One region of the Lentzea sp. HUAS12 genome, then DNA from elsewhere that is predicted to be linked to it. Evidence: riboswitches for the same ligand, from Rfam matches in the RefSeq annotation. Region 1 holds a riboswitch; the other holds the start of a gene.
The links. A riboswitch is a leader RNA that binds a small molecule or an ion and turns the genes downstream of it on or off. The one in region 1 is predicted to bind S-adenosylmethionine.
Positions count from the first base shown of each region.

Region 2: linked by a shared signal. The riboswitch ahead of ND450_RS28675 (methionine ABC transporter ATP-binding protein) and the one ahead of ND450_RS41285 (aminotransferase class V-fold PLP-dependent enzyme) in region 1 are both predicted to bind S-adenosylmethionine.

Region 1 covers NZ_CP099738.1:8,783,118-8,787,052, forward strand. Annotated here, with positions in the region: gene ND450_RS41275 (M28 family metallopeptidase) at 1-645, opposite strand, end outside; gene ND450_RS41280 (potassium/proton antiporter) at 777-2,264, shown strand; SAM riboswitch class IV at 2,338-2,452, shown strand; gene ND450_RS41285 (aminotransferase class V-fold PLP-dependent enzyme) at 2,486-3,820, shown strand; gene lspA (signal peptidase II) at 3,844-3,935, shown strand, end outside.
Region 2 covers NZ_CP099738.1:6,286,125-6,290,059, reverse strand. Annotated here, with positions in the region: gene ND450_RS45885 (resuscitation-promoting factor) at 1-624, shown strand, start outside; gene rsmA (16S rRNA (adenine(1518)-N(6)/adenine(1519)-N(6))-dimethyltransferase RsmA) at 1,235-2,056, shown strand; SAM riboswitch class I at 2,145-2,238, shown strand; gene ND450_RS28675 (methionine ABC transporter ATP-binding protein) at 2,461-3,459, shown strand; gene ND450_RS28670 (methionine ABC transporter permease) at 3,456-3,935, shown strand, end outside.

The DNA of each region.
Region 1 (3,935 bases):
CCGCTGGGTCAGCGCCGCCGAACCGGTGGGCTGACCGCTCGAGCTGTAGACGAAGTAGCCGGGGTTCGGCGAGCCGGTCATGTCGAAGTTCAGGTAGGCCTTGATCTTCGACTTCTCGGTCGACGACAGGGAGTTCACGTAGTACGTCGACCCGACGAGGCCGAGTTCCTCCGCGCCCCACCAGCCGAACCGCAGGTGCTTGGTCGGCTGGAAACCGGTGGCCTTCACCTGGAGGGCGACCTCCAGGATCGACGCCGAACCGGTGCCGTTGTCGTTGATGCCGGGGCCCGCCGAGACGCTGTCGAGGTGGCCGCCCAGCATCACGACGTTGTTCGCGTCGCCTCCGGGGTAGTCCGCGATCAGGTTGTAGCCCGTGGCGCCGTTGGAGGTGAACGACTGGACGCGAGTGGTGTAGCCGGCCGCGTCGAGCTTGCTCTTGACCCAGTTGATCGAGGCCAGGTACCCCGGTCGTCCGTGCGCGCGGTTGCCGCTGTTGGCGTTCGCGATGGACTGGAACTGGTTCAGGTGGGCTTGTACGTTCGCCACGTTGATGTTGGGCGCCGCCAGTGCGGCCGGCGCCGCTGCTTGTGCTGCTGTGCTTCCGGTCACCATCAAGGCGGCCGCCAGCGCGATCAGGATCCTCATGGTTCAACTCCGTGCAGGGTGAGGGATTGAGCCACTGATCAACATGCTCCGTCGTGCATGTGCCCGCTAGGGGCGAACGGCGGGAGTTGTTAACTCGTCTGATTCGTCGGAATCGATGGTGATCAACCAGAATGGTCCAGGTGGGTGACGTCACGGTTGTTCTGGGCATCGGCGCCGCCGTGCTGCTGATCTCGGTGATCGCGGTGCGCGTGTCGACCCGGCTCGGGCTGCCCTCGCTCCTGCTCTACCTCGGCATCGGCGTGCTGCTCGGCGAGTCGGTCTTCGGCATCAAGTTCGACGACGCCGACCTGACGCAGTCGCTCGGCATCGCGGCCCTGGTGCTGATCCTGACCGAGGGTGGCATCACCACGCGCTGGAACGCGGTGAAACCCTCGCTGTGGCTGGGGGTCGCACTGTCCACAGTGGCCGTTGTGGTCAGCGTGGCGGTGACCGGAACGGCGTTGCACTTCCTGCTCGGCCTCGACTGGCGGATGGCGTTGCTGTGGGGCGCGGTGCTGTCGTCCACCGACGCGGCCGCCGTGTTCAGCGTCCTGCGCTCGTTAGGTGTCGGGGCGCGGCTCACGGGCGCGCTCGAACTGGAGTCCGGTCTCAACGACGCGCCGGTCTACATCGCCGTCGTGCTGCTGGCCTCGTCCGACCGGATCTCGTGGACCGCGCCGCTGCTGGTGGTCTACGAACTCGGCGCGGGCGCGCTCATCGGCGTCTTGCTCGGGTTCCTCGGCGGAGCGGGGCTGAGACGCGCGGCGCTGCCCTCCACCGGTCTCTACCCGCTCGCCACCGTGGCGGTGTGCGTGATCGCCTACACGGCAGGCGACCTCGTGCACGCGTCCGGTTTCCTCGCCACGTACGTCGCCGCGCTGGTCCTCGGCAACGCCCGCCTGCCGCACCGCGCCGACACCCTCTCGTTCGCCGAAGGTCTCGGCTGGCTCGCCCAGATCGGGCTCTTCGTGCTCCTCGGCCTCTACGCCTCGCCGTCGCGACTGCCCGACGTGCTGTTCCCGGCGCTGGTCGCGGGTGTCGTGCTGACGTTCGTGGCGCGGCCTCTGTCGGTGGTGTTGTCCTCGCTGCCGTTCAAGGTGCCGTGGCGCGAACAGGCGTTCCTCTCCTGGTCGGGGCTGCGCGGAGCGGTGCCGATCGTGTTCGCGCTGATCCCGCTGATCCAGGGCGTCGAGGGTGCGCGGCAACTGGTCGACGTGGTGTTCCTGCTGGTCGTCGTGCTGACGATCGTGCAGGGCACGACGTTGCCGTTCCTCGCGCGGCGGCTCGGGCTGGTGAAGACGGGGGAGGCGCTGGAGGTCCAGGTCGACGCCTCGCCGCTCGACGAGCTCGGCGCCGAACTGCTGCAGGTGCACATCCAGCGCGGGTCGAAGCTGCACGGCGTCTACATGTCCGAGCTGAGGCTGCCGAGCGGCGCCACGGTGAGCCTCGTGGTGCGCGGCGGGAAGAGTTTCACGCCACAACCGACGACCCGGCTCCAGACCGACGACCAGTTGCTCATCGTCACCACCGAAGAGGTGCGCGATGCCGCTGAGCGGCGCGTTCGTGCCGTCGACAGGGCCGGTCGCTACGCACGGTGGAAGGGCGAGACCGGCGATTGATCGGTTCCCGACCCTTCTCAGCATGTGAATCGGGTGTCGACGGGAGGATCACCCTCCGCTAACGTCGTCGGCAGGTCATGAGAGCCAGCGTCAAGCCCAAGCTTGCTGGCCGGCAACCCTCCAACCGCGGTGGGGTGCCCTTGGTGAGGACCTGGTCCGGCGCGTGGGGCGCCGGTCAAGCGCGGGCCTCCAGGTAGGCCCCTGGCCTCGGAGGCAGCTCGATGACGCTCGCGATCACCCCCAGCAGCACCACCACCGCCGTTCCGGCTGTCGTCGGCGCCGACCTGCGGGTTCCGCTGGTCACCGGAGAGCGCGTCACCTACGCCAACCTCGACCACGCGGCGTCGGCACCCTGTCTGCAGGAGGTGCGCGACGCCGTCGACGAGCTGCTGCCCTGGTACGCGAGCGTGCACCGCGGCGCCGGCTTCGCCTCGCAGGTCTCGACCCGCGTCTACGAGCAGGCCCGCGACCGCGTCCGCAAGTTCGTCGGCGCGCACGCGTCCGACACCGTCGTCTTCACGCGCAACACCACGGACTCGCTGAACCTGTTGGCGCGCAGCGTTCCCCGCAACACCGCCGTCGTGCTGTTCGACAGCGAGCACCACGCGGCGCTGCTGCCGTGGAGGGGCCCCAACGTCCAGCGCGTTCCCGCACCGTCTTCGTCTGGCGCCGCAGTTGTCGCGCTGGACCGGGCTCTTGCCGTCGCCCCGGTCGGCCCGAGGCTCGTGATCGTCACCGGGGCGTCCAACGTCACGGGGGAGCTGTGGCCGGTCGCCGAGCTCGCGAAGGTCGCCCGCCGCCACGGCGCGCGCATCGCGCTCGACGCGGCCCAGCTCGCCCCGCACCGCCCGATCAACGCCCGTGAGCTGGGTGTCGACTACATCGCGTTCTCCGGCCACAAGATCTACGCGCCGTTCGGCGCCGGTGTGCTGGTCGGCCGGGCCGACTGGCTGCAGCAGGCCCAGCCGTACCTCGTCGGCGGCGGCGCGACCTCCAAGGTGACCGACCACGGCGACCGCCTCGGTGTGGCCTGGTCCGCGGTGCCCGAGCGGCACGAGGCCGGCAGCCCGAACGTCGTCGGCGTGCACGCGCTGGCCTCGGCCTGCGAGATCCTGTCGCGGCACTGGGAGCAGACGGTCGCGCACGAGCAGGAGTTGCTCACGCGCCTGCGCACCGGCCTGAACGCGATCCCCGGCCTCCGCGAGCTGCAGATCCTGACCGACGCCGACAAGGTCGGGGTCGTGAGTTTCACGGTCTCCGGTTTCGACGCGGGCTTCCTCGCGGCGGCGCTGTCCGCCGAGTACGGCATCGGCGTGCGTGACGGAGCGTTCTGCGCCCACGTGATCGTGGGCCGCCTCGTCAAGCAGGTCGGATCGCACGAGCAGCGTGCCGTGCGCGCGTCGATCGGCCTCGGCACGACGGCCGAGCACGTCGACCGTTTGGTGGCGGCGCTGCGCACCCTCGTCACCGAAGGTCCGAAGTGGACCTACACGCGGCAGGACGGCCGCTGGGTCCCCGAGAACGACGACCGAACCCTGCCGCCGTTCCTCGCGTAGTCCCTTTCGTGGACACTGACCTGGTGAGTGACGAGCCCAAGGCCCCGGAGGAAGAGGCCGCGAAGGCCGCCGACGAGCCCGCGGAGGAGCACGCCGGCGAGCGGGAGGAACCCGC
Region 2 (3,935 bases), 2.5 Mb from region 1:
ATCAAGACCACCGCCCTGACCGTCGACGAGCTCCTCAAGGCCGAGAACCTCACCCTCGGCCCGGAGGACGCCGTCTCGTCCGGCACGGACGTCAAGATCGCGACCGGCGCCGAGGTCTACATCTCCCGCACCGGCGTCACGGTCATCAACGTGAACGAGCCGGTCGCCCCGCCCGTCGAGAAGACCAACGACCCGAACATGAACGCGGGCGAGCAGAAGGTCACCGACCCGGGCGAGGCCGGCGAGCAGACCTCGCAGTACCGCGTGACGGTGAAGAACGGCAAGGAGATCAGCCGCGAGAAGCTGAGCAGCAAGGTCACCAAGGAGCCGAAGCCGAAGAAGATCACCGTCGGCACCAAGCCCCTCCCCGACGGCGAGGTGTGGGACCGCCTGGCCAAGTGCGAGGCGGGCGGCAACTGGGCGATCAACACCGGCAACGGCTACTACGGCGGCCTCCAGTTCAACGCGAGCACCTGGGCCGCCTACGGCGGCACCGCCTACGCGCAGCTCCCGCACCAGGCCACCCGCGAGCAGCAGATCGCCATCGCCACCAAGCTCCGCGACGGCCGCGGCGGCACGTACTCGGCGTGGCCGGGCTGCCGCGCGAAGCTCGGCCTGCCGTAAACCCTCTCCGTCCCCCGACGAAGGCCGCTCCTGGACCGCCAGGGGCGGCCTTCGTCGCGTCCGGGGCCCGCTGGGCGGGGACTTGGTGGGGCTGGACGGCTGGGACGCGTCTGCGGGCGGGTTGCCGGGGGAGCGCACCCGCCACGGTGGCGCGCGGCAGGGCTGGGTGAGGTGCGGCGCGGCATGGGAGATGCGGCGGATCGCGGCAGGCGTGAGGCGCGGCACGGGTGAGACCACCCAGGCCCGGCGTGAGGCGGTGCAGGTCCAGGCGAAGCCGAAGGCGAGCCACCCCACCACCCAGCGCAATGGCGAAGCCGAGCCGCCCCTACCTCTACCCACTCTGACCAGCGGTAATGACCCGACCCCGACGGCGATCGGGGCTTGACTTCGGGTGCGAGTCCTTGAACTTGACCACTCGGCCGGGCTTCACAGACCGGCCTTCATCAGGCCGAGAAAGGCCTCGCAAGGGCCCCGAAGTCAAGCCCCGATCGCGATCGTCGCGAAGCGGCGATGACATGACCCGGCTCGTCACCGCCCACGCTCGTCACCGCCAACCCCAGGTACCACCCACCCCACCCACCACCAGGCCTGCGAGAATGCCGGGGTGAGCCTGCTGGGTCCTGCCGAAGTCCGCCGTCTAGCCGCAGAGCTGGACATCCGCCCCACCAAGAAACTGGGCCAGAACTTCGTCCACGACCCCAACACCGTCCGCAAGATCGTCACCGCGGCCGAGCTCACCGAGGACGACGTCGTCCTGGAGGTGGGCCCGGGCCTGGGCTCGCTCACCCTCGCCCTCCTCCCGAGCGCCAGCCAGGTGGTGGCCGTGGAAATCGACCCCCCGCTGGCGCAAAGGCTCCCGCAGACCGTCCAAGAGATGGATCCGGAGAACGCCCACAAGCTCCACGTCGTCCTCAAGGACGCCATGAAAGTCACCCGGGAAGACCTGCCGTTCCAGCCCACCGCGATCGTCGCCAACCTGCCCTACAACGTGGCGGTGCCGGTGGTCCTCCACCTCCTGGCCGAGCTCCCCAGCCTCCAGAAGGGGCTGGTGATGGTGCAGGCCGAGGTGGCCGACCGGATGGCAGCGAAGCCCGGCAACAAGATCTACGGCGTCCCCAGCGTGAAGCTCGCCTGGTACGCCGAGGCGAAGAAGGCCGGCGCGATCGGCAAGAACGTCTTCTGGCCCGCGCCGAACGTCGACTCGGGGCTGGTCTGGTTCCAGCGCCACGAGAAGCCGCTGTCCACAGTGGACCGATCCAAGCTCTTCAAGATCGTGGACGCCGCCTTCGCGCAGCGCCGCAAGACCCTCAGGGCTGCTCTCAAAGCACACACCCCGAACGTCGACGAACTGCTCGAGAAGGCCGGTGTCGACCCGCAGCTGCGGGGGGAGCAGCTCAGCGTGATCGACTTCATCCGGATTGCGGAGGTCTAGGCCGGGGATCCTTCGGCCATCAGTGTGATCTGTCGAACGAATCCGAATCTGGCTTGCGCAACCGAACGTCCGTCCGGTTGACTGCTACTTGCCATCCGGAGCGACTGAGAGACCTGGCTCTACGACGTCGCAGCAACCACCCGCTGGATGCGGGCAGGTGCTAACGCCAGGACCGATGGAGGAGCACCATGGGTACCGTGCGAATGCTGACGCGCCGTCGAGTCATCGACCAGTGCCGTCGCTCGTCTTCTGCATGTCGTCGCCACCTCGTCTAAGGCGCCTTTTCAAAGTCCTTTGACGCGCACTCGAACGAAGAGTGGCGCACACCCCTGAGCAGCAATCTTCGACCGCGCACGTCCGCCACGAGCGGACGAGGTGCCGTCGCGCGCAGCCGTGGAGCAGAAGTGATCACTGTCGAAAACCTCACCAAGTCCTTCCAGGGTGTCAGCGCCCTCAACGGCGTGACCCTCGACGTCGAGGCCGGCACCGTGCTCGGTGTCGTCGGCCCGAGCGGTGCCGGCAAGTCCACTCTCGCCCGCTGCGTCGCGCTGCTGGAGCGTCCCGACTCCGGGGCGATCCGCGTCGACGGCACCGACATCACGAGCCTCGACGGGTCGGCCCTCAGGGCTGCTCGCAGGCAGATCGGCGTTGTGCCGCAAGGGGATTCGCTCCTCCGCCAGCGCACGGCGGCCGGCAACATCGCGCTGCCGCTCGAGAGCGCGGGAGTCCCCGGACCTCAGCGGCGGACGAGGGTCGGCGAGCTGCTCGACCTCGTCGGGCTCACCGACAAGGCCGCCGCGTACCCCGACCAGCTGTCCGGCGGGCAGCGCCAGCGCATCGCCGTGGCGCGTGCCCTCGCCGCCAACCCGTCCGTGCTGCTCGCCGACGAGCCGACGTCCGCGCTGGACCCGGAGACCACCGGTTCCGTGCTGACCGTGCTCGACCGTGCGCGCGCTGAGCTGGGTGTGACCGTCCTCGTCGTCACGCACGACATGGGTGTGGTCCGGAAGATCTGCGACGACGTCGCCGTGCTGGAGCAGGGGCGCGTCGTCGAACACGGCAAGGTCCTCGACCTGGTCAACAACCCGGTGAGCCGCACGAGCAGTGCGCTGCTGCCCGCGGTCGACCTGAACCCGATCAACGAGAGCAGCTACGACCGCGTCGCGGACGTCGTGCTCGTCGGGTTCGCCGCGGTCGGGGCGCTGCTGCCCGAGGCCGCGCACCGGTTCGGCGTGGAACTGAACATCGTCGGCGGTGGCCTGACGCGTCTCGGGGAGACCCCGGTCGCGCGCTTCCGCCTGGGGCTGAACGGCGAACGCTCCGACTCCGCTCTCGAGTGGATCGGCGAGGCCGGCGGCGCTGTGCAGAGGTCCCTGAAGGGGCCGCAGGGAGTAGCTGCGTGAGGTCTGCAACACCCTGGTCCGACGTGATCGCGTATCTCGTCGAGGCCACCGGAGAAACGCTGTACATGGTCGGCGTCTCCACTGTCATCGCAACACTGCTGGGCGTTCCCGTGGGTGTTTGGCTGCAGCTCACCGCCAAGGGCGGGCTGCGGCCGAACGCCGCGGTGCACAGGATCCTGAGCTTCGTCACCGACCTGGGCCGCTCGATGCCGTTCATCGTGCTGCTCGTCGCGCTCACGTCGGTCACCCGCCTGATCGTCGGCGGCTCGATCGGCAGCACGGCGGTCATCGTGCCGCTGGCCGTGGGAGCGATCCCGTTCGTGGGCAGGCTGGTGCAGAACATCCTGTCCGAGGTGCACGTGACCGTGGTGGAAGCCGCGATCACGACCGGCGCCTCGACCCTCAAGATCGTCAAGAGCGTGCTGATCCGCGAGTCGCTGCCCGCGCTGATCAACGCCATCGGCGTCACCGTGATC